DNA from 3 places in the Burkholderia sp. KL41 genome. Region 3 is predicted to be linked to each of the others. Evidence: predicted binding sites of a transcription regulator. Region 3 holds the regulator's gene; each other region holds the start of a gene.

Region 1 (10,525 bases), on a different replicon from region 3:
CGGGCCTGTACGCGGTCGTTGTCGGCCGACGGCTGCATGATGATCGCGAAATCGCGATGGCCGAGATCGAGCAGGTGGGTGGTGAGCCGCGCGAATGCCGCGCGGTTGTCGAAGCCGATGCAGCAGTGCGGGCTGTCGTCGCGATACGCATACGTGACGACGTACGGCACGCGGTGCATCGCAAGGAGTTCGAACAGTTCCGGCGGATACGCTTCGCCGACCAGCGACACGGCCTCCACGCCGCGCGACAGCATCGCGCGCACCTGGGCCAGCGCCTGCGCGGGATCGTAATTCGAGCAGCCGAGGAACAGCGTGATGCCGTGCTCGGCCATGACCGTCTGCATGCCCGCGACCTGCGACGCGAACACCTGGTCGTCGAGTGTCGGAATGATCGCGCCCGTGATGTGGGTGCGCGTGGACGCGAGCGCACGGCCCGCCGCATTCGGAATCCAGTTCAGCGCGCGCGCCGCGTCGCGCACGCGCTGCTGCACGTCGGCCGACACCTTGCCGGGATCGTTGTACACACGCGAGACGGTCGCGGTCGATACGCCGGCCAGCTTCGCGACGTCGCCGAGCACCGAGCGGCCGCTGCCGCGGCGCGCCCGGGGCGCGCCGGCACGGGACGGAGGCGTGCTCATCGGCCGGCTCCCGGCGGGGCGGCAGTGACGGCGCCGCGCGTTGTCAAATGCGTCATTGTTTACCCTCGATTCGTGGTGGCGCCGCTTGCATTCCCGCTCGACCCTGTGAGAATGTAAGCGCTATCTTGGCGTGCTTCCGCATTATGTCAGACACATATTCTATCCATATCGTGAGATTTTCATCGACGACGGCCGATCCGGCCATTTTGTCCGCCGCAAATGTAAGCGGTTACATTACAAGATGAGCGACATCCTTTCACCGCGCATTGCCGTCGTCGGCAGCGTGAACATCGACCTCGTGACGCGCGCGCCGCGCCTGCCGGTGCCGGGCGAGACGCTGCTCGGCACGGATTTCCAGACCGTTCATGGCGGCAAGGGGGCGAACCAGGCGGTCGCGGCCGCGCGGCTGGGCGCGTCGGTCGCGATGATCGGCTGCGTCGGCGACGACGCGTTCGGTGCGCGCCTGCACGATGCGCTGGCGGCCGAACGCATCGACGTGACGCACCTGGGCCGGATCGGCGGCACGGCGACCGGGGTGGCCACGATCACGGTCGACGCGGGCGGTGCGAACAGCATCGTCGTCGTGCCCGGCGCGAATGCGCGCCTCGACGCCGACCGGATCGACGCGGCGCGCGATGCGATCGCCGAGGCCGCGCTGCTCGTGTGCCAGCTCGAAGTGCCGGTTGCCGCCGTCGCGCGCGCCATTGCCTGTGCATCCGCGCACCACACGCCGGTGCTGCTCAACCCCGCGCCCGCGCAGCCGCTGTTCGACGCGCTGCTGGCACGGGTCGACTACCTCGTCGTCAACGAAACCGAAGCCGAATCGCTGACCGGCATCGCCGTCGGCGACGACGCATCGGCCGTGCGCGCCGCCGATGCGCTGTGTGCGAAGGGCGTCGGCAACGTGCTGGTGACGCTCGGCGCGCGGGGCGTCTGCTGGCGCGGCGGCGCCGGTAACGGCCGCCTGCGGGCGCTGACGGTGGCCGCCGTCGATACGACCGCGGCCGGCGACACGTTCGTCGGTGGGTTCGCGGCCGCCCGCGCGGGCGGCGCGTCGATGGACGACGCGATCGGCTTCGGCCAGCGCGCCGCCGCGATCAGCGTGACGCGCCACGGCGCGCAGACCTCGATTCCGACGCGCGAGGAAGTGGCGCGCTTCGAACCCTGAATGCCGCATCAGACGGACAGGCCGGAACCGGCCGATACCAGTGACATGGAGACAACCGCAATGAACGAAACCTCGACCGTTCCGCCCGCACCGCCGCGTATCCGGCGCGGGCAACGCATCGCGCTCGCACTGCTGATGGCGAGCGGCATCGTCAACTACCTCGATCGCGGCACGCTGGCCGTCGCGAGCGCGGCGATCCGCGGCGATCTCGGCTTGTCGCTCGCGCAGATGGGGCTGCTGCTGTCGGCCTTCTCGTGGAGCTATGCGCTGTGCCAGTTTCCGGTCGGCGGGCTCGTCGACCGCATCGGGCCGCGCCGGCTGCTCGGCGTCGGGTTGATCGTCTGGTCGTTCGCGCAGGCGGCGGGCGGCATCGTGTCGACTTTCGGCTGGTTCATCGTCGCGCGCATCGTGCTCGGCATCGGCGAGGCGCCGCAATTCCCGTCGGCCGCGCGGGTGGTTAGCAACTGGTTTCCGCTGCGCGCGCGCGGCACGCCGACCGGGATCTTCAACGCCGCGTCGCCGCTCGGCACCGCGCTTGCGCCGTTGCTGCTGTCGATCCTCGTCGCGTCGTTCGACTGGCGCTGGGCGTTCATCGCGACGGGGGCACTCGGTCTCGTCGTCGCCGTCGTCTGGTTCGCGCTGTATCGCGATCCGGTGCGCGCGCAACTGTCCGCCGCCGAACGCAACTACCTCGATGCCGACGCGCAAAGCGTAACCGCGACACCGAAACTGACGTTCGTCGAATGGCGCAGCCTGTTCTCGCACGGCACGACCTGGGGGATGCTGGTCGGTTACTTCGGATCCGTGTACCTGAACTGGGTCTACCTGACCTGGCTGCCGGGCTACCTGACGATGGAGCGGCACATGAGCCTGATCCGGACGGGCTTCGCCGCGTCGGTGCCGTTCCTGTGCGGGTTCGTCGGCTCGCTGGTGGCCGGCTGGGTGTCGGACCTGATTACGCGCCGCAGCCGTTCGCCGGTCGTGAGCCGGCGCAATGCGGTGGTGGTCGCGATGCTCGGGATGGTCGTCTTCACGATCCCGGCCGCGCTCGTGCAGAGCAACACGGTGGCGCTCGCCTGCATCTCGGTCGTGATCTTTCTCGCGAACGCGGCGTCGGCCTGCTCGTGGGCGCTCGCGACGGCGGCCGCGCCGCCGAGCCGCGTCGCATCGCTCGGCGCGATCCAGAATTTCGGCGGCTTCGTCGGCGGCGCGCTTGCGCCGATCCTGACGGGCATCATTGCGCAGAAATGGTCGTTCGTGCCGGCGCTGCTGACCGCCGCGGCGATCGCGTTCGCGGGTGCGATCGCCTATCTGCTGCTGGTGCGCAAGCCGATTCCCGAGCAGGCCGCGAACGCCGCGCCCGGGCCGTTGCCCGCGTGAGCCTACCCCCCGCATTCACTGAAGCAAGGAGAAACAGATGCAACACCCGCAGCAAGCGAACGTGACCATCGAAGGGATCGTCCCGGTGATGCTGACGCCGTTCGACGATGCCGGCGCGATCGACTACGCAGGGCTCGAGCGGCTGATCGAGTGGTATCTCGCGCACGGCGCGGATGCGTTGTTCGCGGTCGCGCAATCGAGCGAGATGCAGTTCCTGAGTCTGGCCGAACGCGCGGAGCTCGCGCGCTTCGTGGTCGAGCGGGTGGCCGGGCGCGTGCCCGTCGTCGCGTCAGGGCACATCAGCGACGATCTCGACGCGCAGGCCGCGGAGCTGTGCGCGGCGGCCGAATCGGGCGCGCAGGGCGTCGTGCTCGTGACCAACCGCCTCGATCCGCAGCGCCAGGGGAGTGCCGCGTTGCTCGACCACCTTCACCGGCTGCTTGCGCGATTGCCGTCGGACCTGCCGCTCGGGCTGTACGAATGTCCGGCGCCTTACCGGCGGCTGCTGTCGGATGACGAACTGCGCGCGTGCATCGACACGGGCCGGTTCGTGATGCTCAAGGACGTGAGCTGCGACCTAGAAACGGTGAAGCGGCGGGTCGCGCTCGCCGAGGGCTCGCCGCTGAAGATCCTCAACGCGAATGCCGCGATCGCGCGGGATGCGATGAAGGCGGGTTCCGCCGGCTTCAACGGCGTGTTCACCAACTTTCATCCGGATCTGTACCGGTGGTTGCGCACGCAAGGGGATGCGCATCCCGAACTGGCCGACGAGCTTTCGACGTTCCTGGTCGTCTCGGCGGTGTCGGAGGCGCTCGGGTACCCGGCGCTCGCGAAGCTCTATCACCAGCGGATCGGCACCTTCGCGTCGATCCGCTGCCGTGCGATCGACTACGACGTGCGTGAACGATTCTGGGCACTCGATGCAGTGCTCGACAAGATCGTGGCCGGCACCGAGCATTTCCGTCGTCGGATCGCTGCGCAATAGGGCGCGCGGTGTGTCGTCCGTGTTCTGCGATGCGCGACGGCATCGCGGGCCGGGCAGGCGGATGCTCGCGTGTGGGGTTCTCGCGAGGCGCAGGGTGGCGCACGGTGGCTGCAAGCACGGTCGGTTCGTCGCGATGCGTTGCGTTGTGTACGCGTCGCGACAAGCGGTGTTGGTGGCGTATCCGCGATCGCCGATGATGTGAACCCGGCGCGTGCCCGGCCCCAACGTGTGGCGCGGCGAATCCATCGGGCGTTTCCGTGCTGTCGAGGGCGGCAAGGGTGCCTGTCGCGGCGGGGCCGCTGCATTCGTCGACGGTCAGGGTTGCCCGTCGTCATGAATGACGATGGGCTGTCGATACGGCACCGACGCGCGGTCCCACCTTCATCTATTCCATCGCACCATTTCGCCCGTGAGCCGCGAGCCGCGAGCCGCGAGCCGTGAGCCGCGAGCCGTGAGCCGCGAGCCCCAAGCCCCAAGCCCCAAGCCCCAAGCCCCAAGCCCCAAGCCCCAAGCCCCAAGCCCCAAGCGCCAAGCGCCAAGCGCCGAGCCGAGCCGAGCCGAGCCGAGCGCCAAGCCAAGCCAAGCCAAGCCAAGCCAAGCCAAGCCAAGCCAAGCCAAGGCGCCGCCGCTCGTCCGTCCGATGCGTTGCGTCCCGCGATCAACCGCCGCCGGCCGACCGCTGCATGTTCACGCAGGGCGACAAAAGCACACAAATCTGATCAACGCCCCTCATCGTTTCTTGTAACGATTCGTAATATCGCGCCGCCGAGCGCTTTTCCCGACGAACCGTTGAATCCGCATCCGCTTCCCATGCAACACGTGACGACGACAAGCCAGCCGCCGATCCTGGCGGCACCGGTAGATCCCATGCTGCACGCCGTGATCGATGAGGTCGTCCACCGGAGCGTGTCGGAAGCGACGACGCGCAGCGGCTACATGCGATGTGCCGACTACGCGATCGTCGGCGCGCAGGTGCTGACGCTGCTGACCGGCAAGCCGTACCGGCCGTTCGCGGGTGGCGAGGTGCTGGATTTCGGCGGCGGCAACCTGTATGCGCTGTGCACGACGCGCGAGCGGCGCCGCACCGCGCGGCATCTGTCGCAGCTCGCGAGGTATCACTGCTGGATCGAGGCGCGTCATGACGATATCGGCGGCCGTGCGCGCAAGGAAATCGTCGATTTCACGCTGCGCCACGACGAGACCGTGGCGAGCCATCTGGGGATGCCGTACGCGCGCGCGTACCAGGCGTATTTCTGGGGCTGGGACGACGAGCACGCGGTACCGGCCGAACTGCACGATCATCCGGTCTTCGCGAAACAGGGCCCCGTGTGGCGCTGGGCGGAGCGTGAATGCACGTCGCTGCTGCGCGCATACGAGCGCGAACGGCCAGGCTATTTCGGGCGTCAGGTGTCGCGTGCGATCGATTTGTTTGCCGATCGCGTCGAAGGTCTCGGCTGACGGCACGGCCCTTCGGGGTGAACTGCGGGCAAGCAGCCCGCCGGGATGGAGCGCGAACCGGCGGAGGGCGCCCGGCGCGCGCTTGCGCACAGCCGGGTATGAACGATGTTTCCGGGCACGACGCCACGCGCGGTGGCGCGAGCAGGTCGATCCACAGACCGGCGGCCGCCGCCGCGATCATCGGGCCGCCCGGGCGCTCGTCACTTGTTCGCCAGCGTGCCGCTGCTGTTGGCGCCGCCGAACAGCCGCGTCAGGTATTGCGTGTTGGAGTTCATCTTGGCCATCAGCGTGTTGAGCGCCGTGAACTGCGCCTGGTACTGCTTGGTCAACTGCGCGGCGTAGTCGGCCAGATCCGTCTGCTGCTGCGTGACGCGCTTCAGGTTGGCACTCAGCGCGTTCGTGCGCACCTCGATCATCCCGCCCTTCTTCGTGAACGGCGCGATCTGGTCGGTCAGTTGCTTGCCCATCCCGTTCGTCGAGTTGAACAGGCGCGCGACCCCTGACGGGTTGCTGGACAGCGCACTGTCGAGCTTCGCGCTGTCGGCCTTCAGTGTGCCGTCCTTCTCGAGCGAGATGCCGATCGCCATCAGGTTCGTGTGTCCGTTGCCGTTCTCGTTCGCGACACCGCGCGCGACGATCGACGCGAGCGAGTTGCGGATCGTGTTCAGCGTCGAATCGCCGATCAGCGCACCCTGCGAGCTCGCCCCTTCGGTGTAGCTCGACAGCGCGCCCATCGTCTTGACGACGGTGTTGTAGAGGCTCACGAAGTTCGTGATCGTGGCCGCCTGCGACTTCGTATCGGTGCTGACCGTCAGCGTCTGCGTGTCGGTCGCGCTGACCGCGGCCGCCGACAGGTTCAGCGTGACGCCGCTCAGCACGCCCGACACCGTGTTGCTCGCGCTGGTCGACGCGATGCCGTTGAGCGTGAACTTCGCGTCCTGCGCGACGGCGCTTTGCCGCCACGCGGCCGCGCTGTTCGCCGATTCGATCTTCGACGCGCCGCCCGTCGTGTCGGCCGTCGACGTGACGCCGAGGTTCGACAGCCCGTTGTCGTTGGCCACGTTGCCGACCGCGACGCTGATCGCGTTCGCGGAGCCCGTCTTCGTCGACGCGAGCACGAGGTGCGCGCCGTCGGTGCCGTTGATCACGGTCGCGCTGATCCCCGGGTTGTTCGCCGCGGAGTTGATCGCGGCCGCGATGCCCGACAGCGTGTTGTTCGTGCCGGTGACGTCGACCTTGAACGACTGGCTGCCGAGCGACAGCGTCAGCGTGCCGGTGCCGAGCGCCTTGCTCCCGTCGAAGCCCGACGAAGCCAGTGCCTGCGCGGTCGCGGTCTGCGTGACGCCGATCGTGTAGGTGCCGGCCACCGCGCCCGCACCCGCCGTCGCGGTCAGGCCCTTGCCGCTCGCGACCGCGGTGAACGTCGACTGCAGCCCGCCATTCGCCAGCGAGGTAAGGCCAGCCTCGAGCGCACCCAGCGCCGACGACAGCGCACCGAATGCGGAAATCTGCGTCGTGCCGGTGGTCTGCGACGCGGCGAGCGCCGCGGCCCGGCCGGCGGTTTTCGCGTTCACCAGCGTCTTGACGAGCGTGCCGACGTCCATCGACGGATTACCGGTCGAGCCGTTGATGATCGATTGCGCCGCCTGTTGCAACAGGCTGTTCGTGTTCGCGCCGCTGGTCACGGGCGTGTTCGTTGCCATGGGTGGTCTCCGGTTGAATAACGATCCCGTGACGAGCGGCTGCCGGGTCGGCCTGCGGCGCTTCGAAGGCAGGGCGCGTCCGGCGCGACGCGTTCCCGGGGTTCACGGGAGTGTCGGGAAAACGTAAGGACGTGCGCTATCGTATATTTAAATCGGTATTACTTGGTAATTTTTTGTAATTCATGTCGAGAAAAATGCAGATGGGAGCGGGGTGTTTGAGTGAGGGCTAAAGGTCTGCGATTCTTTGCCGTAAACACACCGTTTCGGTTGTATTTATTCAAGCATTTTTCACGGTTTTGAAAACTGGCAAAGGGCGAGAAGGATGGGTCAAGGTTTTGCGCTGGTTCTGCTAAACATTGGATCAATCGACGGTGTGTGGAAAGGGTGTTTCCCGGTCGATGCCGGGCTGAAATCCTTGTCTGACGGACGATGCGCGTCACCGACGATTCCAGCCCGCCTGCCCGCGAAACGTTTTCGCATTGCCGATGTTCGTTTCCGGGCCATGTGCTTTTTTATGCAACGGAATGCCAGGTCGATTGCAATGCCGGGCGAGTTGCGGGAATCAAGCCAGCCTTTGTGAATCGCATATCGGACCCGTCGTTTAATGATAGTCGTGATACGCGGTTGTGACCGATTCGTGTCAATTGAAGTCGAAAATATCGATTGAATCAGGTGGCCTGAAAGAAACAGGGTGTTTCCGTGTTCCGGAAACATTGAGCGGGTCGATTTGCACTGCCTGCCGACCTTTGCTCGTCGGCGTGTTCGTCTTCGATTGTCCACTTGAACGAGACAGCGAATCCTTCTTTGACGGATTGATGATTCGTGACGAGACAGTAGACTGCATCCGTGCTTCGCCAGAACCGATCGGAAGCGCGCCGGGAACGGCGCAACCCGACGGATTCTTCGGCGGCGGGCCCTCCGGCCTGCTGTCCGATCGTGCGAGGAGTGATTCGGCGCCTCCCGGCACCGGATGCATCAAACCGTCAATTCAAGGGTGATTGTTATGCGTTACGTTTCGCTGGAGTCGAAGAAGGACGAGCTGCTGCTGGCGGCTCGCGTGCTGTTGATGATCCTGTTCGTGCTGTTCGGCTGGCAGAAGCTGAACGGCTTCTCGGGCACCGTCGCGTACATGGCGTCGACGGGGAACCCGGCGCCCGAACTGGCCGCGGTGATCGCGGTGGCGGTCGAGCTGGTCGGCGGCCTGCTGATCGCGGCCGGCTTCTATACGCGTCCGCTCGCACTGGTGTTCGCCGCCTATACGCTCGCGACCGCGCTGATCGGCCATCGCTACTGGGCGCTGCAGGGGATGGAGCAATATATGGCGATGATCAACTTCTACAAGAACGTGAGCATCATCGGCGGGCTGCTGTTGCTCGCACTGACCGGGCCGGGGCGGTATTCGCTCGACCGGAAGTAAGGCGGGGCGGCGTTTCCGTTCGGCTCGGAGCCCGGTGCACGAAAGTGCGCCGGGTTTTGTTTTTGTGGGCGGGGTGTGACGTGTGGCGCGTGCGCGGTGCCGCAGAGCAGCCGGAGTCCATGTGCCGCCGCTCACTGATCGGCACGCAGCGGATATGTTCGAATTCCTGATTGATTCGGGCGGTGTCGATGCTGCCACGATCGCGACGGATTGCTCGTCATTCGTCGCACGATCGCGTGTCCCGGGCATCCGTTGCCGGATCGCTCCGGGTTAAAGCCCCTGCGATCGAAATGGCTGCCTTGCGTTTGCGCGGCATGAAGCGGCGCGCTGGTCATCGGTTTATGCCCGGCATGCAAAAGTTGGGATAGGCTCTCGGAAATCCCCGTTCCCCTTTCACAGATGGCTACCGTGCCGCAATCGACCGTCCTTCTCATCGGCGCCGCCGGCCTCCTCGGCCGCGCGGTTGCCGCATCGCTGTCCCGCGAGTCTTCGTTGAACCTCGTCGCGACGATCCGCAACCCGCACGGCGCAGGCGCAAAACGCCTTGCGTTGCCGGCGGAAAACCTCGCCGAACTCGACGTCCTCGACGAGCCGGCCCTCGAACACCTGTTCGCCACCCGCCAGCCGGCCGCCGTGATCATCTGCGCGGCCGAACGCCGCCCGGACGTCTGCGAACGCGATCCTGACGGCGCACGCGCGATCAACGTCACCGCCCAGGCGCGCATCGGCGCGCTCGCCGCGCGCCACGGCGCATGGACGCTCGGCATCTCCACCGACTACGTCTTCGACGGCAAGGCCGCTCCGTACCGCGAGGACGCCACCCCGAATCCGCTGAACATCTATGGCCGCACGAAGCTGGAAGGCGAGGCGGCGCTCCTCGCCGCGTCGCCGCTGTCGTGCGTGCTGCGCCTGCCGCTGCTGTACGGCCCGATCGTCGACTGGAGCGAATCGGCCGTCACGAGTCTCGTGCCGGCGATCGCCGCGTCCGCACGGCCGGGCACCGACGCGGTCGGCATGGACGCCTGGGCGATCCGTTACCCGACGTATACGCCGGACGTCGCGGACGTCATCCGCGACCTGACATTGCGCCATCTCGCGGGTGCGTCGATCACGGGCATCCGTCACTGGTCGGGCGAGGAGCCGATGACGAAGTACGACATTGCGCAGCGGATCGCGGCCGCGCTCGGCATCGAAGCATCGCTCACGCGGATCGACCAGCCGACCGACGCGACGCCGCGTCCGTACGATTGCCATCTGGACGCATCGCGCGTGCGCGCAGCCGGGATCGATCACGCGACGCCTTTCGATATCGCGCTGCGCGCCGTGCTGCGCGATGCGCCGCAGACGCTGTAGGATCGGGCGCCACGCCGCGGCCCCGCGCCGCGTGATCCGCAGCCGTCCGTAGCCGCAGCCGCGCGACGGAGGCGGCCCGCGCGCACCGGCCGGCCCATCATCGCCCACCCAGGAGCCCAGCCATGCAACTGAAATGGCTCGAAGACTTCGTCGAACTCGCGCGCACGCGCAGCTTCACCCGCGCGGCGGAGAACCGGTTCGTCACGCATCCGGCGTTCGGCCGCCGTATCCGGTCGCTCGAGGAGTGGGTCGGCGCGCGCCTGATCGCGCGCACGAAGCCGCTCGAACTGACGGCGGCGGGCACCGTCTTTCTCGATGCGGCATCGAACGCGCTCGACATTCTGCACGGCGCCCGCACGCAACTCCAGGAAGCGTCGCCGGTGCTGGAGAACAACCTGCGAATCGCGACCGGCCGCACGCTCT
Region 2 (10,525 bases), 420 kb from region 3:
CCCGTCTGGTTCGCGCGCAATCGCGCGACCAGTTGCGTGCCGTTCAGCACCAGCTCCGCGTCGACCGTGCCGAGCGACGGCAACGTCAGCGTCAGGCGCGTGCGCCATGCGATGCCGTCGCCCGGGCCATCGTCGCCGCGCGGCGCGCGGCTGCCCGGATCGTCCGGCTCGATCGTCCAGTCGAGCCGCGCGCCGGGCCACGCCTCGCCCGTCCAGCGGAACTGGTCGGTCGCGAGCGCGTCGAGCTGCTGCCTGACGAGCGGCACGGCGGCCGGGTGCACGGGCGCCAGCGTCTGCGCCTGGGAGTCGGACGACGCGGTGGCCAGTTGCGCGGGCGTCCCGCGCACATCAGGGCGTTCGCCGAGCAGATCGAACGTATCGGGCGGCAGCGACGCGCCGTGCCGCGCGCCCGCCGGCAAGCCCTGCGCAGGATCGCGTGCCGGTGCAGCCGGTGTACCCGGCTGCGCCGTCGCCCGCGCGGTCGCGGGCAGCGGCGACCGCTGCGCGAGCAGTTCGTCGAGCACGTCGGTCGAGCCGTGCTGCGCGGCATCCGGGTCGACCGGCGCGAGCGCGGCCGCGAGGCGTGCCTGCGGCTCGCGCATCAGCGCCGCGAGCGGGCGCTGGCCGGCCAGCCACTGCGCCAGATGGGATTCGTAGAAAAGCCCGCTTTCGCTCACGGCCTGCGCGAGCGCTGCGCGCAGCGCCGCGACCGGCAGGGCCGCGGCCGCTTCGCGCGCCGCCGCAACGGAAGATGCCGCGGCGGAGGCCGGCGTGGAAGACGCAGCCGGATCGGAGGCGGCCGGCGCGCGGGCCGGCAAGGCCGTATCGGTCAGCAGCACGGTGGGATCGGCCAGCAGCGGCACGCGCCCGGCAATGGCCGGCGTCGAGTCGCCACCGGCCCGCGAGATCGCGTCGAGCACGCGCCCGACATCGGACAGTGCGGTCTGGGTAGAGGCCGGCGGCGCGGCCGGCGGGCTGCCGGCCGAAGGCGTGGACGCCGTGCCGGTGCCCGGCGTGCCGACCTGCGAGGTCGCGCCGCCGCCGGCGGGCGCCGATACGGTGCCGGTCAGCAGGCTGTCGAGGCGGCTCGCCAGCAGCGCGGCCGCAACGGAGTCGATACCGGTCATGATCGGAGCCTGCTCACCTCAGCCACATCGTTGCGAATCCGGGAACGGCACGCCGGTGCCGCTCGCGGGAACTGCGCGCCTCCCGCAACGGGTTCGTGCGCCCCGCGCCCGTCTCCCCGCTTCCCGGCTTCCCTGGAAACGGGCCCTACCCGCGCGCGCGGTAGAGATCGGTCAATACCTTGGTCGAGCGCCGCGCCTCGAACAGCGCGGACAGCCGCGCGACGTCCGGGCTCGCGAGGTCGCGGATCGCGGCGTCGTCGGCCAGGATGCGGCGGATCAGGTCGAGCTTGCGGCCGAGATCCGATTCGTCGAGCACGACGCCCGGATCGGCTTCCTTCAGCCCGTCGACGAGTGCCATGAATTCGGCCTGCAACCCCGGCAACGCGCTCCAGTCGGCGCTGCGGGCGGCGCCCAGCATCCGGCCCGACACGGCGGCGAGCGCCTCGTAACGTGCGAAGTATTCGGCCTTGCGATTCATCTCGATGCTTCCACTGCCTGTTGCGCGGCCATCCGCGCGACTTCCGGGGCGATCCCCGTCCATGCTTCCTCGAGCGTCGCGAGCAGCCCGTCGACCTCGACCAGCATCGCGTCGCTCGCCTGCGCGTTCGCTTCCAGCAGACGCCGGCCGATATACGCATACAGCGCGTCCAGCCGCTCCGCGATCTCGCCGCCCGCGTCGCGGTTCAGCGACGCCTTCAACCCGCTCTCGACGATCCGGATCGCCTTGCCGATCGCATCGCCGCGCGCGGACACATTGCCCTGCTGCAAATGCATGCGCGCCAGCGCAACCGCCTGCCGCGCGCCCTGGTACAGCATCGCGATCAAACGGTGCGGGGAGGCGCCCATCACCCCCGTCTCGACGCCGACACGCGCGTATGCACTGGCTCCAGCGTGTCCTGGGGAAAACATGCGCTTCTCCTTGTTATGCCTTGGCTATACGGGAACCGCCGCCGTGCATCGCACGACGCGGCCTTCACCGGAGTTATCGGAAGGGATTTGAAAAGCTTTAGGCAGGCGTGGCCTGCCGCCGGGGCGCCGAAGGCGCCGGCCCGGAGGCCTTCCCTGAACAACTTTCGCCGGATGGCCGCCCCCGGGTGCCCGTGGCCGGGTACCCGTCCCCGGATGCCCGCCGCGTCACACCGACATCTGCATGATGTCGTTGTAAGCGCTCACCAGCTTGTTGCGGACCTGGAGCCCGAACTGGAAGCCGATGTTGGCTTTCTGCATGTCGACCATCACGTCGTTCAGCGAGACGTTCGGCGCGCCGACCTCGAACGCCTGCGCCTCGCCGAGCGCGTGCTGCTGGTCGCCGCTGATCTTGTCGAGCGACGCCTTCATCGCGCTCGCGAACGTGCCGGCCGTCGCCGCGCCCGAACCGGCCAGCGCTGCCGTCGGGCTCGCGACGCCGCCGGACGCCTGCGCGGCCATCGACTGCATCTGTTGCAACACCGAACCGATTCCGCTGACGTTCGCAGTCATGCTGTCCCCAAAACTGAGAGAAGAGACCCGGCGCACCGGGCGTTTCCGCCGGCGCCGCACCACGCGCACCATGCCGGATCGCGAAAAAGGATAGCAGCGCGCCGCGCGTCAAAGCCGAGAAAGTACGGGGGAAACCCCGCTCTTTTCAGTCGATCGGAACCGGGCCCGGGTCACGATAATCGCATCGTGTCATTGTCCGCCCGCTCGTCCGAGCGAGCTCAGTCGTCCCGCTCCGGAGAAACTCGACGCATGGATTCGCAGGCCAACTCGCTGATCAACCCAGACGCCCGCGCGGGCCTCGCCAGCCCGGCGCCCGGCGCCGCCGCGGCCGCCGCGTTGCCGGGCGCGGGTGGCGCAGGCGCGGACTTCGGGCTTGGCGGCTTCGCGGAACGCATTCCCGGCATCTCGCGGATGAAGGGCAACCCGAAGCTGCCGTTCCTGATCGCCGTCGCGTTCGCGGTCGCCGTGATCACCGCGCTCGTGCTGTGGAGCCGCGCGCCCGACTATCGCGTGCTGTACAGCAACCTGTCGGATCGCGACGGCGGCGCGATCATCGCCGCGCTCCAGCAGGCAAACGTTCCCTACAAGTTCGCCGATGCCGGCGGCGCGATCCTCGTGCCGTCGAACCAGGTACATGAAACGCGCCTGAAGCTCGCCGCGATGGGGCTGCCGAAGGGCGGCTCGGTCGGCTTCGAGCTGATGGACAACCAGAAGTTCGGCATCAGCCAGTTCGCCGAGCAGATCAACTACCAGCGCGCGCTCGAAGGCGAGCTGCAGCGCACCATCGAATCGATCAACGCCGTGCGCGGCGCGCGCGTGCATCTCGCGATCCCGAAGCCGTCGGTGTTCGTGCGCGACAAGGAAGCGCCGAGCGCGTCGGTGTTCGTCGACCTCTACCCGGGCCGCGTGCTCGACGAGGGCCAGGTGCAGGCGATCACGCGGATGGTGTCGTCCGGCGTGCCCGACATGCCCGCGAAGAACGTGACGATCGTCGACCAGGACGGCAACCTGCTGACCCAGACCGCCTCGGCATCCGGCCTCGACGCGAGCCAGCTCAAGTACGTGCAGCAGGTCGAGCACAACACGCAGAAGCGCATCGACGCGATCCTCGCGCCGATCTTCGGCACGGGCAACGCGCGCTCGCAGGTCAGCGCGGACCTCGATTTCTCGAAGGTCGAGCAGACGTCGGAAAGCTACGGCCCGAACGGCAATCCGCAGCAATCCGCGATCCGCAGCCAGCAGACCAGCAGCGCGACCGAGCTCGCGCAGGGCGGCGCGTCGGGCGTGCCGGGCGCGTTGTCGAACACGCCGCCGCAGCCGGCGTCCGCGCCGATCGTCGCCGGCAACGGCCAGAACGCGCCGCAGACGACGCCCGTGAGCGACCGCAAGGACCAGACGACCAACTACGAGCTCGACAAGACGATCCGTCACCTCGAGCAGCCGATGGGCAGCGTGAAGCGGCTGTCGGTCGCGGTCGTCGTCAACTACCAGCCGGTCGCCGACGCGAAGGGCCACGTGACGATGCAGCCGCTGCCGCCGGCGAAGCTCGCGCAGGTCGAACAGCTCGTGAAGGATGCGATGGGCTACGACGCGAAGCGCGGCGACTCGGTGAACGTCGTGAACAGCGCGTTCTCGACCGCGAGCGACCCGTACGCCGACCTGCCGTGGTGGCGCCAGCCCGACATGATCGCGATGGCGAAGGAAGCCGCGAAGTGGCTCGGCATCGCGGCGGCTGCGGCGGCGCTCTACTTCATGTTCGTGCGCCCGGCGATGCGCCGCGCGTTCCCGCCGCCCGAGCCGGTCGCGGCGGCGCTCGCCGCGCCGGAAGATCCGGTCGCGCTCGACGGCCTGCCGGCGCCGGAGAAGGCCGAAGAACCCGACGCGCTGCTGCTCGGTTTCGAAAGCGAAAAGAACCGTTACGAACGCAACCTCGACTACGCGCGCTCGATCGCCCGCCAGGATCCGAAGATCGTCGCCACCGTCGTGAAGAACTGGGTGTCCGATGAACGCTGAAGGCTTGACCAAGAGCGCGCTGCTGCTGATGTCGATCGGCGAGGAAGAGGCCGCGCAGGTATTCAAGTTCCTCGCGCCGCGCGAGGTCCAGAAGATCGGCGCCGCGATGGCCGCGCTGAAGAACGTCACGCGCGAGCAGGTCGAGGACGTGCTGCAGGAATTCGCGAAGGAAGCGGAGCAGCACACCGCGCTGTCGCTCGATTCGAGCGACTACATCCGCTCGGTGCTGACCAAGGCGCTCGGCGAGGACAAGGCCGGCGTGCTGATCGACCGCATCCTGCAGGGCAGCGACACGAGCGGCATCGAGGGCCTGAAGTGGATGGACTCGGGCGCGGTGGCAGAACTGATCAAGAACGAGCATCCGCAGATCATCGCGACGATCCTCGTGCACCTCGACCGCGACCAGGCATCCGAGATCGCGTCGTGCTTCACCGAACGCCTGCGTAACGACGTGATGCTGCGGATCGCGACGCTCGACGGCATCCAGCCGGCCGCGCTGCGCGAACTCGACGACGTGCTGACGGGCCTGCTGTCCGGCAGCGACAACCTGAAGCGCAGCCCGATGGGCGGCATCCGCACCGCGGCCGAGATCCTGAACTTCATGACCAGCGTGCATGAGGAAGGCGTGCTCGAAAGCGTGCGCCAGTACGACGCGGATCTCGCGCAGAAGATCGTCGACCAGATGTTCGTGTTCGAGAACCTGCTCGACCTCGAGGACCGCGCGATCCAGATGGTGCTCAAGGAAGTCGAGTCGGAAACGCTGATCATCGCGCTGAAGGGCGCGCCGCCCGCGCTGCGCCAGAAGTTCCTCGCGAACATGTCGCAGCGCGCGGCCGAACTGCTCGCCGAGGATCTCGACGCGCGCGGCCCGGTACGCGTGTCCGAAGTCGAGACGCAGCAGCGCCGCATCCTGCAGATCGTGCGCAACCTGGCCGAGAGCGGCGCGATCGCGATCGGCGGCAAGGCGGAAGACGCGTATGTCTGATTCGGCGAGCGATCGCGCGGGCACCCTCACCGCCTACCAGCGGTGGGAGATGGCGTCGTTCGACCCGCCGCCGCCCCCGCCGCCGCCCGACGACGCGGCAGCGGCCGCCGCCGCGCTCGCCGAGGACCTGCAGCGCGTGCGCGACGCCGCGCACGCCGAAGGCCATGCGGCCGGCCATGTCGAAGGCCAGGCGCTCGGCTACCAGGCCGGTTTCGAGCAGGGCCGCGCACAGGGGTTCGAAGCCGGCCAGGCCGACGCGCGCGAACAGGCCGCGCAGCTCGCGGCGCTCGCCGCGTCGTTCCACGAGGCCGTGTCGAGCGTCGAGCACGATCTGGCCGCCGACATCGCGCAGCTCGCGCTCGACATCGCGCAACAGGTCGTGCGTCAGCACGTGAAGCACGACCCGGCCGCGCTCGTCGCGGCCGTGCGCGACGTGCTCGCGGCCGAACCCGCGCTGTCCGGCGCACCGCATCTCGCGGTGAATCCAGCCGACCTGCCCGTCGTCGAAGCCTACCTGCAGGACGATCTCGATACGCTCGGCTGGAACGTACGCACCGACGCGTCGATCGAGCGCGGCGGCTGCCGCGCGCACGCCGCGACCGGCGAGGTCGACGCGACGCTGCCCACGCGCTGGCAGCGCGTCGCCGCCGCGATCGGCAAGGTGAGCACGTGGTGACGCGGCCGCCCGAAGCGCTCGCGCACGACGGCCTGACGCCGCTCGAACGCGAACTCGCGCTCGCGTCGTTCGGCCCCGACGCCGCACACGACACGCATGACGCACACCCGCACGGCGCCGCCGCAGCGGCCGACGCTTCCGGCGCCACGCCGCCCGCCGGGCACGCGCCGCGCGCGCCGCACAACCCGCATCTCGCGCACTGGCGCACGCACCTGAACGGCCTCGCCGCGCGCAGCCATCGCGCGCTGCCGCTGCGCCCGTGCGGCCGCCTGACGCGCGCGGCCGGCCTCGTGCTCGAGGCGATCGGGCTGCGCCTGTCGGTCGGCGCCGAATGCACGATCGAACTGCCGCCCGGCAGCACGCTGCCGCACGCGGAAGCGGAAGTCGTCGGCTTCGCCGGCGACCGCCTGTTCCTGATGCCGACCACCGACGTCGCCGGCGTGCTGCCCGGTGCGCGCGTCTGGCCCCGCGAAACCGCGCCGGTGGCCGATCCGCTCGCGGGCGCGAAGCGTTTGCCGGTCGGCTGGGAGATGCTCGGGCGCGTCGTCGACGCGTCGGGCCGCCCGCTCGACGGCCTCGGCCCGCTCACGTCGAAGGTCGACGCGCCGCTGTCGGCGCCGTCGATCAACCCGCTCGAGCGCGAACCGATCCACCACGTGCTCGACGTCGGCGTGCGTGCGATCAACGCGCTGCTCACCGTCGGCCGCGGCCAGCGGATGGGCCTGTTCGCCGGCTCCGGCGTCGGCAAGTCGGTGCTGCTCGGCACGATGGCGCGCTACACGAGCGCGGAAGTGATCGTGATCGGGCTGATCGGAGAACGCGGCCGCGAAGTGAAGGAGTTCATCGAACAGATCCTCGGCGAGGACGGGCTCGCACGCTCGGTCGTCGTCGCGGCGCCGGCCGACGTATCGCCGCTGCTGCGGATGCAGGGCGCGGCCTATGCGACGTCGCTCGCCGAGTATTTCCGCGACCAGGGCAAGCACGTGCTGCTGCTGATGGATTCGCTGACGCGCTACGCGATGGCGCAGCGCGAGATCGCGCTCGCGATCGGCGAGCCGCCCGCGACCAAGGGTTACCCGCCGTCGGTGTTCGCGAAGCTGCCGGCGCTCGTCGAGCGCACCGGCAACGGGCCGGAGGGCGGCGGCTCGATCACCGCGTTCTACACGGTGCTGACCGAAGGCGACGACCAGCAGGACCCGATCGCCGATTCGGCGCGCGCGATCCTCGACGGCCACGTCGTGCTGTCGCGTGCGCTTGCCGAGGCCGGCCACTATCCGGCGATCGACATCGAGGCGTCGATCAGCCGCGCGATGACCGCGCTGATCGACGAAACGCATCTCGACCACGTCCGGCAGTTCAAGCAGATGCTGTCGCGCTACCAGCGCAATCGCGACCTGATCGCGGTCGGCGCGTACGCGCCCGGCCGCGACGCGCAGCTCGACCGCGCGATCGCGCTCTATCCGCGCATCGAGGCGTTCCTCCAGCAGGGCTTTCGCGAATGCGCGCCGTTCGCGTCGAGCCTCGCCGGGCTCGATGCACTGTTCGACGCTTACGGAGGCTGATCCAGATGGCTCACGGCTTTCCCCTTCAGTTGCTGCTCGACCGCGCGCAGGACGACCTCGACTCGGCCGCGAAGCAGCTCGGCACCGCGCAGCGCGACCGCACCGCGGCCGCCGAGCAGCTCGACGCGCTGCTGCGCTACCGCGACGAATACCACGCGCGCTTCTCGCAATCCGCCCAGCACGGGATGCCGGCCGGCAACTGGCGCAATTTCCAGGCGTTCATCGACACGCTCGACGCCGCGATCGCACAGCAGCGCAGCGTGCTGGCCGCGGCCGAAGTCCGTATCGACGAAGCACGCCCGAACTGGCAACAGAAGAAACGCACCGTCGGCTCGTATGAAATCCTGCAGGCGCGCGGCGTCGCGCAGGAAGCGAAGCGCGAAGCCCGGCGCGAGCAGCGCGATGCCGACGAACACGCCGCGAAGATCCTGCGCATGCGGGCCGACGCGGCCCGTTCGTCGTAACCGACCACCGCATTCGAACGAGAGAACGTCATGCCTCCCCTGCCCCTGCTCGGCGCGCTGCTCGACACCGCCGGCACCGCACTCCAGGCCGCCCGCGGCTCGGGTTCGTCCGGCGCCGCCGCCGGCAACGATGCCACGGCCGCCGTGCCGTTCGCGCAGACGCTGAAGCAAAGCGTCGTCACGCGTCGCGATTCGTCGAATGCCGGCGTGCCGGATGCTTCGACGAAACAGGCTTCGTCGAAGCCGGCCGCCGGCACGAAGCCGTCCGCGACCGATGACGACGACGCAACCGACGATACGACCACGAACGCCGCCGCCAACCCCGACGCCGCCGCGCTCGCGGCCGCCGCGGCCGTGCAGGCGCAACTGCAGGCGCGCATGGACAACGCGGCGCCGGTCGATCCGGCTGCCGCCGCCGCCGCTGCACAAAAGGCGGCCGTGTCCGGCCAGCCCGATGCCACGGCCACGCTGGCGGATCACGCGGCCGCGGACACCGCCGCGGCCGCCCAGCCGGCCGCGCCCGCGTCGGGCCGCGATGCGCTGCAGACCGCGCTCGACAGGCTGACGGGCGGCTCGGGCGCGATCGCGATGCCCGCGGCCGGCGCGACCGCGTCGGCATCGGCATCGACCGCATCGACCGGCGCCGCCGCACCGCTGACACCGAAGGTCCCGACCTTCGACCGCACCCTCGCCGACGCGAAGGGGGCGCTCGCGACCCAGCAAACGCCGGCGCAGGCCACCGCGCAGGCGCTGCAGGCCAACGCGAACGCGCAGTCGGGCGAGCAGCACGCGCTCGCGGCAGCCGGCGACGCGACGGATCCGGCCGCCAGCGCGACGCTCGCGGCCGGCGCAACGGCGGCGGCCGCGACACAGGCGAACCTGCAGTTGTCGCCGGCCGCGGGGGCGATCGCCGCGGCGAACGCGCACGTGCTCGCCCCGCACGTCGGCACCCCGGACTGGACGGACGCGCTGAGCCAGAAGGTCGTGTTCCTGTCGAATGCGCACCAGCAGAGCGCCGAACTGACGCTCAACCCGCCCGATCTCGGGCCGCTGCAGGTCGTGCTGCGTGTCGCGGACAATCACGCGCACGCGCTGTTCGTGTCGCAGCACGCGCAGGTGCGCGACGCGGTCGAAGCCGCGCTGCCGAAGCTGCGCGAAGCGATGGAATCGGGCGGGCTCGGCCTGGGCAGCGCGACCGTCAGCGACGGCGGCTTCGCTTCGCAGCAGCAGAACCCGCAATCGTCCTTCGCCGGCGGGCAGTCGTCGCGGCGCGGGAGCGGCGGATCGTCAGCCGTCGATGCACCGGTCGACGCTGCGCAATCCGCACCGGTCGCCGCGAGCGTGAGCCGCGCCGGCCTCGTCGATACGTTTGCCTGAGCATGACTGCCCGCGTGCGCGCGCCGTTCAGCGGCCGTGCACCGCGGCAGCCGCCTCGCCGCGCGACACACCGCCCTTGCGCGCCGCGACGATGAAGTCCGCCGCGCGTTCGCCGATCATCACCGACGGCGCATTCGTGTTCCCGCCGACCAGCGTCGGCATCACCGACGCGTCCACCACGCGCAATCCTTCGACGCCGCGCACGCGCAGTTGCGGATCGACGACCGCGTGCGCGTCCGACCCCATCCGGCAGGTGCCGACCGGGTGGTAGATCGTGTCGGCATGCTCGACGATCGTCTTGCGCAGCTCCGCTTCGCTCTGGTCCGCCCGCGTGTACAGCTCGCGCCCGCCCTGCGACGCGAGCGGCGCCTGCGACAGGATCCTGCGCATCGCCTGCGTGCCCCGCACGAGCAGGTCGAGATCGCGCGAATCGCTGAAGAAGCGCGGATCGATCAGCGGTGCGTCACGCGCATCGCCGGTCGCGAGCGTCACCGTGCCGCGGCTGAACGGCCGCAGCGCGCACACGTGCAGCGAATAGCCGAAGCCCCAGTGCATCTTGCGGTTGTGGTCGTCCACGAGCGCCGTGCAGAAATGCAGCTGCAGGTCGGGGCGCTCGAGCGACGGATCGCTCTTGATGAAGCCGCCGGCCTCCGCGACGTTGCTCGTCATCATCCCGGTGCGGCTCGAGAAATAGCGCGCGAGCGCGGGCGTCATCTTCGCGATCCCGCGCAGGCACACGCCGACCAGCTCCGACGAATTCACGCGCGTGTTGATGATGAAGTCGATGTGGTCGATCAGGTTCGTGCCGACGTCCGGCGCATCCTGCACGACGGCGATCCCGT
Region 3 (10,525 bases):
CACAGCGCCTACGATGTAATACCGGCGGCCGTGCCGGCACGACATCGAGGAGGCAGCGCCATGAGCCCGCGCATACAACGCATCACCCCGTTCCTTTGGTTCGACCGCGACGCCGAGGCGGCCGCCGGTTTCTACGTGTCGGTGTTCGACAACGCGCGCATCGTGCACGTCGCGCGCTACGGCAAGGCCGGCGCGCACGCATCCGGCAGCGCGGAGGGCGCGGTGATGACCGTCGCGTTCGAGCTCGACGGGCAGGCGTTCATCGCGCTGAACGGCGGCCCCGTGTTCCAGATCACGCCGGCCGTGTCGTTCGTCGTCAACTGCCGGGACCAGGACGAAATCGACCGCTATTGGGCGCGCCTGTCCGAAGGCGGCGACGAGCGCGCGCAACAGTGCGGCTGGCTGCGCGACCGGTTCGGCGTGTCGTGGCAGGTCGTGCCGGTGCAGCTGCCGGAACTGATGGCGGGCGATCCCGCGCGCGCCGAGCGCGTGATGGCGCAGGTGATGACGATGAAGAAGCTCGATCTCGCCGCGCTGCAGCGGGCGGCGGCGGGCTAGGCGCGTGCGCCGGCCCGTTGTCGGCGTGAACGGGGCCTCGCGGGGCCCTATGGCCGGCACGGGCCGAGAAGCCCGTAATCGCCGCATACGGGCGCTAGACCGGCGGCCGGCCGGCACGCATCAACTGCGTATGGTCGAGGAAGCGGTGGCCGGGCCCGTACGCGGTGCTTTCGATCCGGACGGCGTCGGCCGGCGCGACCGGGCGCCCGACGGCATCGACCGACACCGATTCGATCTCGACGACCGGCACGCACCAGGCCGCGCGGGCGCGTTCCGACGGTTCGCCGCGCGCGTCGGCGCAGCGGAAAGCGACGCTCGCGGGGACATCCTGCGCGCGCAGGGTTTGCGTCGACCCGTTCCACGCATGGTGCAAGGCGATCGTGCCGGGGTGCGGTGCGTCAGGCGCCTGCGCGCCGGGCGGCAGGGCCGGCGTGCCCGCGCAGCCGGCTGCCAGCGCGCAGGCGAGCGACAGCGACGGAACGAATGGACGACGGAGCATGGTGCGGTTAGACCGAAATCGGGAATGACGAAGCGTAGCGCGCCTTGCGCGCCGGCGTAATACCGGCAGGTTAATCGAATGCGTCACTCGCAGCGATTATCGATCGCACCGGGTTTCATTCGGTTGCAATCAAGTGCCGGATTATCCTGGGCTGTCGTTTATGTCAGGTGTTCAAGATTATTAAAATGACGCGGCATGCAAGCCTGCGGCGCCGCATTCCGCTGCGGCAGCCGTTCCCGCGCCGTGCCGGCGGGCGCTGCGGCCGGGCGTGCGCATTGCCCGCCATGTGAAAATAGATTGGAGTCCGCCGAAATTCAAACATATAATGCCGGCGTTGTTTCCGGGGTCGTCAATATAAAACAGGAGGGTAATAAGATGAATTTTTCAGAAGCCGTTCGTTCCGTACTCAATAAGTACGCGACATTCGAAGGCCGTGCGCGCCGTGCCGAATACTGGTATTTCGCGCTGCTCACCTGCGTGCTGTCGATCGTCGCGCAGGTCGTCGGCGCGGCGGGCCACGATGCGGGCCTGATCACGCTGTTGCTGCTCGTCGTGCTCGGCCTGATTTCGCTCGCGCTGATCATTCCGAGCATCGCGGTCAGCGTGCGCCGGCTGCACGATACGGGCCGCTCGGGCTGGTTCCTGCTGCTGGCGCTGATCCCGATCGTCGGCGGCATCCTGCTGCTCGTGTGGATGTGCTCGCGCGGCACCGAAGGCCCGAACCGCTTCGGCGCGGACCCGATCGCGGCGGCCTGACCGACGCCTGCCCCGACGCGAGACGCTGTCGCGTCGGGGCTTGGTTTTGCGCCGCACCCGCTACACCCGCTTCACCGCTTCACCATTTTCCGGCTTCGCGCCGTCGTCGCTCGGCCCGAAGCCCCAAGCCCCAAGCCCCAAGCCCCAAGCCCGAAGCCCCAAGCCCCAAGCCCCAAGCCCCGCGCCCACCCCCGCCATCGCACCGGCCGGCCCGTTTCGCCGCCGCGCCGCACCCCGTTCCGTCCCCCTTCCGGCCCCGTCCGGCCGCGTTTGCACCGGCTCGCCCGATTCCCCGAAATACCCCCCTTTCCCGGCTTTGCTCGACCGATCGGTGTTTGACGCCTCCATGAATAATCGGTGTCACTGGAAAGCGGCATTCCGCCGTACCCGACTGGAGGCCCCGTGGCAGACGAGAGCGATCTCGACAAGACCGAAGCCGCCACTCCCAGGCGCCGCGAGAAGGCGCGCGAGGAGGGGCAGGTCGCGCGTTCGCGCGAACTGGCTTCGTTCGCGCTGCTCGCGGCCGGGTTCTACGGTGCCTGGCTGCTCGCGGGCCCGTCGGGCGGCCATCTGCAGGCAATGCTGCGCGGCGCGTTCCTGTTCGATCGCGCGACCGCGTTCGACACGAACCGGATGCTGTCGGCGGCCGGCAGCGCGAGCCTCGAAGGCTTCGCCGCGCTGCTGCCGCTGCTCGCGTTCACCGGTGTCGCCGCGCTGCTCGCGCCGATGGCGCTCGGCGGCTGGCTGATCTCGCAGAAGACGTTCGAACTGAAGTTCGACCGCCTGAACCCGATCTCGGGCCTCGGCCGGATCTTCTCGATCCAGGGGCCGATCCAGCTCGGGATGTCGCTCGCGAAGACGCTGGTCGTCGGCGTGATCGGCGGCGTCGCGATCTGGCGCAGCAAGGACGAGCTGCTCGGTCTCGCGATGCAGCCGCTCGGCGTGGCGCTGCCCGATGCGCTGCACCTGGTCGCCGTGTGCTGCGGCACGACGGTCGCCGGGATGCTGGTGGTCGCCGCGCTCGACGTGCCTTACCAAATCTGGCAGTACAACAAGAAGTTGCGCATGACGAAGGAAGAAGTGAAGCGCGAGCATCGCGAGAACGAAGGCGATCCGCACGTGAAGGGGCGGATCCGCCAGCAGCAGCGCGCGATCGCGCGGCGCCGGATGATGGCGGCCGTGCCGAAGGCCGACGTGGTCGTGACGAACCCGACGCACTTCGCCGTCGCGCTGCAATACACGGACGGCGAGATGCGCGCGCCGAAGGTCGTCGCGAAGGGCGTGAACCTCGTCGCCGCGCGCATCCGCGAACTCGCGGCCGAACACAACGTGCCGCTGCTCGAAGCGCCGCCGCTCGCGCGTGCGCTGTATCACAACGTCGAACTCGAACGCGAGATTCCCGGCTCGCTGTACTCGGCCGTCGCCGAAGTGCTCGCGTGGGTCTACCAGCTCAAGCGCTTCCGTTCGGAAGGCGGCGCGTTCCCGGCGGTGCCGGTCGACCTGGACGTACCGGCCGACCTCGACAAGGGCGCGTCGGTCTCCGCCGACGACGAACGCGAGGAAGCCGAAGACACGCTCGGTAACGGAGGCGCGGCATGAGCACCCCGACCGGCCTGTTCGCGAAGCGCCAGAATCCGTTCGCGGGCACCAACCTGCGCGCGCTCGCGGGCCCGATCCTCATCTGCATGATCCTGGGGATGATGATCCTGCCGCTGCCGCCGATGCTGCTGGATCTGCTGTTCACGTTCAACATCGCGCTGTCCGTGATGGTGCTGCTCGTCAGCATGTACACGATGAAGCCGCTCGACTTCGCGGCGTTCCCGAGCGTGCTGCTGTTCTCGACGCTCCTGCGCCTGTCGCTGAACGTCGCATCGACGCGTGTCGTGCTGCTCGAGGGCCACACCGGGCCGGACGCGGCCGGCCAGGTGATCGAGGCGTTCGGCCACTTCCTCGTCGGCGGCAACTTCGCGGTCGGCATCGTCGTGTTCGTGATCCTGATGATCATCAACTTCATGGTGATCACGAAGGGCGCGGGGCGGATCGCCGAAGTGTCCGCGCGCTTCACGCTCGACGCGATGCCCGGCAAGCAGATGGCGATCGACGCCGACCTGAACGCGGGCCTCATCAACGAGGAACAGGCGCGCAAGCGCCGCCTGGCCGTCTCGCAGGAAGCCGAGTTCTACGGGTCGATGGACGGCGCGTCGAAGTTCGTGCGCGGCGACGCGATCGCCGGCCTGATCATCATGGCGATCAACGTGATCGGCGGGCTGATCGTCGGGATGGTCCAGCACGACATGACGTTCGCCGCGGCCGGCACGAACTACACGCTGCTGACGATCGGCGACGGCCTCGTCGCGCAGATCCCGTCGCTCGTGATCTCGACGGCGGCCGGCGTGATCGTGTCGCGCGTCGCGACCGACGAGGACATCGGCACGCAGATCACCGGCCAGCTGTTCACGAACCCGCGCGTGCTGAACATCACCGGCGCGATCATCGTGCTGATGGGGCTGATCCCGGGCATGCCGCACTTCGCGTTCCTCGCGCTCGGCGGCGGCGCGATCTGGCTGGCCCGCACGCAGACGAAGCGCGCGGCGGCCCGCAAGGCGGCCGGCGACCTGACCGACATCGCACCGCCCGCCGTGCTGCCGTCCGACAGCCACGAGGCGACCTGGGACGACGTGCAGCTGATCGACCCGCTCGGCCTCGAAGTCGGCTACCGGCTGATCCCGCTCGTCGACAAGAACAGCGACGGCGAACTGCTCAAGCGCATCAAGAGCATCCGCAAGAAATTCGCGCAGGAAATCGGCTTCCTGCCGCCCGTGATCCATATCCGCGACAACCTCGAACTGCGGCCGAACGCGTACCGGATCGCGCTGAAGGGCGTCGAGATCGGCGTCGGCGAAGTGTTCCCGGGCCAGTGGCTCGCGATCAACCCCGGCCAGGTGACGGCCGCGCTGCCGGGCGCCGTCACGCAGGACCCCGCGTTCGGGCTGCCGGCCGTGTGGATCGACGTCGCGATGCGCGAACAGGCGCAGGTGTACGGCTACACCGTGGTCGACGCGAGCACGGTCGTCGCGACGCACCTGAACCATCTGGTCGTCCAGCACGCGGCCGAGCTGCTCGGCCGCCAGGAAGTGCAGGCGCTCGTCGAGCGCACCGGCAAGGACGCGCCGTCGCTCGTCGAGGACCTCGTGCCGAAGACGATCTCGCTGACGACGCTGCAGAAGGTGCTGCAGAACCTGCTCGAGGAAGGCGTGCCGATCCGCGACATGCGCACGATCCTCGAGGCCGTGTCCGAACACGCGGGCCGCGGCGACGCGTTCGAGATCACGGCCGCGGTGCGGCTCGCGCTCGGCCGTGCGATCACGCAGCAGTGGTATCCGGGCGCGGGCGAGATGCAGGTGATGGGCCTCGACGCGAATCTCGAACGCGTGCTGTCGCAGGCGCTCGCCACCGGCGCGAACCCGGGCCTCGAACCCGGCCTCGCGCACAACCTTCTGACCGGCACGCAGCAGGCGATGCTGCGTCAACAGAATCTCGGGCTGCCGCCCGTGCTGCTCGTGCAGCACGCGCTGCGCGCGATGCTCGCGCGTTTCCTGCGCCGCAGCCTGCCGCAATTGAAAGTGCTGTCGTACGCCGAAGTGCCGGACACACGCACGATCAAAGTCGTTAACGTCATCGGGGGTTCCGCTTGAACATTCGCAAATTCACCGGCGCAACGAGCCGCGACGCACTTCGTCTCGTGCGCGAGGCGCTCGGCGCCGACGCGGTCGTGCTGTCGAACCGCACGCTCGATGACGGCAGCGTGGAAATCGTCGCCCTCGCCGATTCGGACCTGGCCGCCGTGACGCCGCCGGCTGCGGCGCGCGCACGCATGGCCGCGCCGCGCGTGCCGGAATCGGTGCCCGCCGCCGCGGTGCCGGGCATCGTGTCGCGCCCGGGCGCGGCGCTCGCCCGCCCGGCCGTCAATCCGTATGCGGCAGGCGAAGGCGGATTGCCGGACGTGTTCTCGTCGATGTTCGGCGCAAGCGCCGATACGGACGCGGACTCGGACGACACGGCCGCGCCAGCTTCGACGCTCGATGCGGACCCGCTGGCCGGCATGCCGTCGGCAGCCGCTCCCGCCGCCGGTGCGCCGGCCGCCGCTTCCGAACCCGCACCGTGGCTGGTCGAGCACGCGAAGCGCCTGACCCAGCAGCGCGATGCGCTGATGGCGCGCACGCAGGCGGCGCCCGCCGCGCCGCAGCCGAGCCCGCCGGCCCCGCAGGCCGCCGCGAGCGCGACGCCGCCCGGCTGGGCGCGCGACATCGTGCGCGACGCCGAACGCCGGATGCCGGCCGCCGCGACCCGCGTGCCGGACCCGGGCGCTGCGCAGGCCGCGAAGGCGGCCGAGCGCACGCGCCTGTCCGCCGACGCCGCCGCCGCGGTGGCCGATGCGGTGAAGTCGCGCATCGAACGGATCGTCAACGATACGGTGATGCAGGAGCTGGGCGAGCTGCGCGGGATGATGGAAGAACAGTTCGACAGCCTGATGTGGCACGACCGCCAGCGTCGCAGCGCCGTGCATGGCGCGCTGACGAAGCACCTGTTCTCGGCCGGTTTCTCCGCGCAGCTCGTGCGGATGCTGGTCGACAACATGCCGTCCGGCGACGGCGCGCAGAGCTTCGAACAGGCGGCCGAATGGGCGCAGTCGGTGCTCGCGGCGAACCTGCCGGTGCTCGACAGCGAGGACGCGCTGATGGAGCGCGGCGGCGTGTTCGCGCTGATGGGGCCGACGGGCGTCGGCAAGACGACCACCACCGCGAAGCTGGCCGCGCGCTGCGTGATGCGCTTCGGCGCGAGCAAGGTCGCGCTGCTGACCACCGACAGCTACCGGATCGGCGGCCACGAACAACTGCGCATCTTCGGCAAGATCCTCGGCGTGCCCGTGCACGCGGTGAAGGATGCGGGCGATCTCGCGCTCGCGCTGTCCGAGCTGCGCAACAAGCACATCGTGCTGATCGACACGATCGGCATGAGCCAGCGCGACCGCGCGGTATCCGACCAGATCGCGATGCTGCACGGCGCGAACGCGCCGGTGCAGCGCCTGCTGCTGCTCAATGCGACGAGCCATGGCGACACGCTCAACGAAGTCGTGCAGGCGTACCGCAGCGCGGGCGAGCATCCCGACCTGGCCGGCTGCATCCTCACGAAGCTCGACGAGGCGACCCACCTCGGCGGCGTGCTCGACACGGTGATCCGCTACAAGCTGCCGATCCACTACGTGTCGACCGGCCAGAAGGTGCCGGAGAACCTGTACGTCGCATCGACCCGATTCCTGCTGAAGAGCGCGTTCTGTGTGCCGCGCGACGGCTCGCCCTTCGTGCCGCAAGACGAGGACATGCCGACGCTGCTTTCCGCACTGACCGCACGTTCCACCGCCGAGCTGCACGAGGTGCGATTTGGATAAACGAATCATCGACCAGGCCGAAGGGCTGCGGCGCCTGCTGGCCGGGCGCGCGTCGCGCATCGTCGCGGTGACGGGCGGGCCGGCGGGTGTCGGCTGCACGTCCACCGTCGTGAACCTCGCGGCGGCGCTCGCGTCGCTCGGCAAGGACGTGCTCGTCGTCGACGAGCGCGCCGACGTGCATTCGGCCAGCGCGACGCTCGCGGGCGCGTGGCTGCGTGACGGCGAGCGCACGCGGGTCGCGGCCGGCTTCGGCCTGTGCGCCGCCGCGCGGCTCGCGCGCGCCGGCTACACCGACGCGCAGCTCAGCGATTTCATCGACGGGCCGGCCGACATCGTCCTCGTCGACGCGCAGCTCGGCGCCGACGGTTCGTTCTCGGCGCTCGCCCGCGAAGCGCACGACGTACTGGTCGTCACGCGGGTCGCCGCGCAGGCGATCACCGAGGCATACGCGTGCATGAAGCGGCTGCATTTCGCGCATGCGTTCGCGCAGTTCCGCGTGCTGACCAATCACGTCGGCAGCCACGCGGACGCGAAGGTCGCATTCGACAACCTCGCGGGCGTCGCGAGCCGCTACCTGACGGTGTCGATCGACGACGCGGGCTGCGTGAGCGCCGATCCGCTCGTCGAGCATGCGCGCGAGCTGACGCGCGCCGCGGTCGACGCGTTCCCGTCGTCGGCCGCCGCGCGCGACTACCGGCAGATCGCCGCCGACCTGCTGTACTGGCCGATGCGCCCGCGTTCGGGTGCGGGCCGCGCCGTGCACGCGGGCGGCAAGCCGTCGTATGAGGCGGGCGCGGCACACGCCGCATGAGCGCCACCGGAAGGAGAGAGCCATGATGTACAACGCTCAAGGAAAGATGTCCCAGGCCGACGTGCTCGCGCAATATGCGCCGCTCGTGCGTCGCCTCGGGCTGCAGCTCGTCGCGAAGATGCCGGCGAGCGTCGACCTCGACGACCTGATCCAGGCCGGCATGATCGGCCTGATGGACGCGGCCGGCCGCTACAAGGAAGACCAGGGCGCGCAGTTCGAGACCTACGCGACGCAGCGCATCCGCGGCGCGATGCTCGACGAGCTGCGCAGCAACGACTGGCTGCCGCGCAGCCTGCGCAAGACGTCGCGCGAGGTCGAGCACGCGGTGCACCAGGTCGAGCAGCATCTCGGCCGCTCGGCGAGCGAGACCGAGATCGCGCAGCACCTGAACATGCCGCTCGACGAGTACCAGGGGATGCTGCAGGACCTGCACGGCAGCCAGCTGATCTACTACGAGGATTTCGACCGCGCGGCCGACGACGAGCCGTTCCTCGACCGCTACCGCGTCGACCACGCGGACCCGCTGTCGGCACTGCTCGACGAGCACCTGCGCGAAGCGCTCGTCGAGGCGATCGAGCGGCTGCCGGAGCGCGAGAAGCTGCTGATGTCGCTGTACTACGAACGGGGTCTGAATCTGCGCGAGATCGGCGCGGTGCTCGAAGTGAGCGAATCGCGCGTATGCCAGCTGCACAGCCAGGCCGTCGCGCGCCTGCGCGCGCGGCTGCGCGAACAGGCGTGGGTCGGCGCGGAATCCTGACCCTTTACCGTTCCTGACGGCCGCGCGCGTCGACGCCGCGCGTTTGGCGTCTGCATCTGTGTGCGCATTCTGCGCGCCGATTTGCTACAATCCCCTCCGTTTTCCGAGGAGCGTTGCGACGGACTTCTGCGTCCGCCAGGCTCGGAAAGCTTCACCAAGCAGCCGTGCGGCGCGCGTATCGCGACCGTCGCACCGGCCCCGCTTCCTGAACGGCGCTCACGTCACCAATCTAGAAACTTTTTAGAAAGGAGGGCGTGATGAACGCCATTATCGATTCCAAGGCTTCCAACGATTACGTCGTCGCCGACATGGCGCTGGCCGGCTGGGGCCGCAAGGAACTGAACATCGCCGAGACCGAAATGCCGGGCCTCGTGCAGATCCGCGACGAATACAAGGCGCAGCAGCCGCTGAAGGGCGCGCGCATCGCGGGTTCGCTGCACATGACGATCCAGACCGGCGTGCTGATCGAGACGCTGAAGGCGCTCGGCGCCGACGTCCGCTGGGCGTCGTGCAACATCTTCTCGACGCAGGACCACGCGGCTGCCGCGATCGTCGAAGCCGGCACGCCGGTGTTCGCGTTCAAGGGCGAATCGCTCGACGAATACTGGGAGTTCTCGCACCGCATCTTCGAATGGCCGAACGGCGAATTCGCGAACATGATCCTGGACGACGGCGGCGATGCAACGCTGCTGCTGATCCTCGGCGCGAAGGCCGAGAAGGACCGTTCGGTGATCGCGAAGCCGACCAACGAGGAAGAAGTCGCGCTGTACAAGTCGATCGCGAAGCACCTCGACGCGGACCCGACCTGGTACTCGACGCGCCTCGCGCACATCAAGGGCGTGACCGAAGAAACCACGACCGGCGTGCACCGCCTGTACCAGATGGAAAAGGACGGCCGCCTGCCGTTCCCGGCGTTCAACGTGAACGACTCGGTCACGAAGTCGAAGTTCGACAACCTGTACGGCTGCCGTGAATCGCTGGTCGACGGCATCAAGCGCGCGACCGACGTGATGATCGCGGGCAAGGTCGCGGTCGTCGCGGGCTACGGCGACGTGGGCAAGGGCTGCGCGCAGTCGCTGCGCGGCCTGGGCGCGACCGTGTGGGTCACCGAAATCGATCCGATCTGCGCGCTGCAGGCGGCGATGGAAGGCTACCGCGTCGTGACGATGGAATACGCGGCCGACAAGGCCGACATCTTCGTGACGGCCACCGGCAACTTCCACGTGATCAACCACGATCACATGAAGGCGATGCGCCACAACGCGATCGTCTGCAACATCGGTCACTTCGACTCGGAAATCGACGTCGCGTCGACCCGCCAGTACGAGTGGGAAAACATCAAGCCGCAGGTCGACCACATCATCTTCCCGGACGGCAAGCGCGTGATCCTGCTGGCGGAAGGCCGCCTCGTGAACCTCGGCTGCGCGACCGGCCACCCGTCGTTCGTGATGTCGAACTCGTTCGCGAACCAGACGCTCGCGCAGATCGAACTGTTCGTGCGCGGCAACGAGTACGAGAACAAGGTGTACGTGCTGCCGAAGCACCTCGATGAAAAGGTTGCGCGCCTGCACCTCGCGCGCATCGGCGCGAACCTGTCCGTGCTGTCCGACGAGCAGGCTTCGTACATCGGCGTGCAGAAGGACGGCCCGTTCAAGCCGAACCACTACCGCTACTGATCCGATGCGCCGCCGCCGC

What was found. Region 3 encodes FliA, which starts transcription of late flagellar genes. Its sites were predicted from a motif close to CTAAAGTTTNNNNNNNNNNNGCCGNTA; they were not measured.
Region 1: a site for FliA is predicted at 7,457-7,483, ahead of fliD (flagellar filament capping protein FliD). Genes of this name have one in related genera too.
Region 2: a site for FliA is predicted at 2,111-2,137, ahead of fliS (flagellar export chaperone FliS). Genes of this name have one in related genera too.

Annotation. Positions count from the first base shown of each region.
Region 1 covers NZ_CM189268.1:83,058-93,582, forward strand. Annotated here, with positions in the region: gene PQB87_RS34455 (LacI family DNA-binding transcriptional regulator) at 1-638, opposite strand, end outside; gene rbsK (ribokinase) at 880-1,806, shown strand; gene PQB87_RS34465 (MFS transporter) at 1,867-3,186, shown strand; gene PQB87_RS34470 (dihydrodipicolinate synthase family protein) at 3,224-4,171, shown strand; gene PQB87_RS34475 (hypothetical protein) at 4,982-5,629, shown strand; gene fliD (flagellar filament capping protein FliD) at 5,830-7,332, opposite strand; gene PQB87_RS34485 (DoxX family protein) at 8,336-8,749, shown strand; gene PQB87_RS34490 (dTDP-4-dehydrorhamnose reductase family protein) at 9,149-10,102, shown strand; gene PQB87_RS34495 (LysR family transcriptional regulator) at 10,225-10,525, shown strand, end outside.
Region 2 covers NZ_CM174446.1:3,628,054-3,638,578, forward strand. Annotated here, with positions in the region: gene fliK (flagellar hook-length control protein FliK) at 1-1,127, opposite strand, end outside; gene PQB87_RS17075 (flagellar protein FliT) at 1,273-1,605, opposite strand; gene fliS (flagellar export chaperone FliS) at 1,602-2,036, opposite strand; gene fliE (flagellar hook-basal body complex protein FliE) at 2,262-2,606, opposite strand; gene fliF (flagellar basal-body MS-ring/collar protein FliF) at 2,856-4,619, shown strand; gene fliG (flagellar motor switch protein FliG) at 4,609-5,604, shown strand; gene fliH (flagellar assembly protein FliH) at 5,597-6,280, shown strand; gene fliI (flagellar protein export ATPase FliI) at 6,274-7,842, shown strand; gene fliJ (flagellar export protein FliJ) at 7,848-8,306, shown strand; gene PQB87_RS17115 (flagellar hook-length control protein FliK) at 8,337-9,683, shown strand; gene PQB87_RS17120 (GMC family oxidoreductase) at 9,711-10,525, opposite strand, start outside.
Region 3 covers NZ_CM174446.1:281,590-292,114, forward strand. Annotated here, with positions in the region: gene PQB87_RS01325 (VOC family protein) at 61-558, shown strand; gene PQB87_RS01330 (hypothetical protein) at 653-1,057, opposite strand; gene PQB87_RS01335 (DUF805 domain-containing protein) at 1,433-1,813, shown strand; gene flhB (flagellar biosynthesis protein FlhB) at 2,216-3,412, shown strand; gene flhA (flagellar biosynthesis protein FlhA) at 3,409-5,508, shown strand; gene flhF (flagellar biosynthesis GTPase FlhF) at 5,505-7,262, shown strand; gene PQB87_RS01355 (nucleotide-binding protein) at 7,255-8,073, shown strand; gene PQB87_RS01360 (RNA polymerase sigma factor FliA) at 8,096-8,830, shown strand; S-adenosyl-L-homocysteine riboswitch at 8,930-9,055, shown strand; gene ahcY (adenosylhomocysteinase) at 9,088-10,506, shown strand.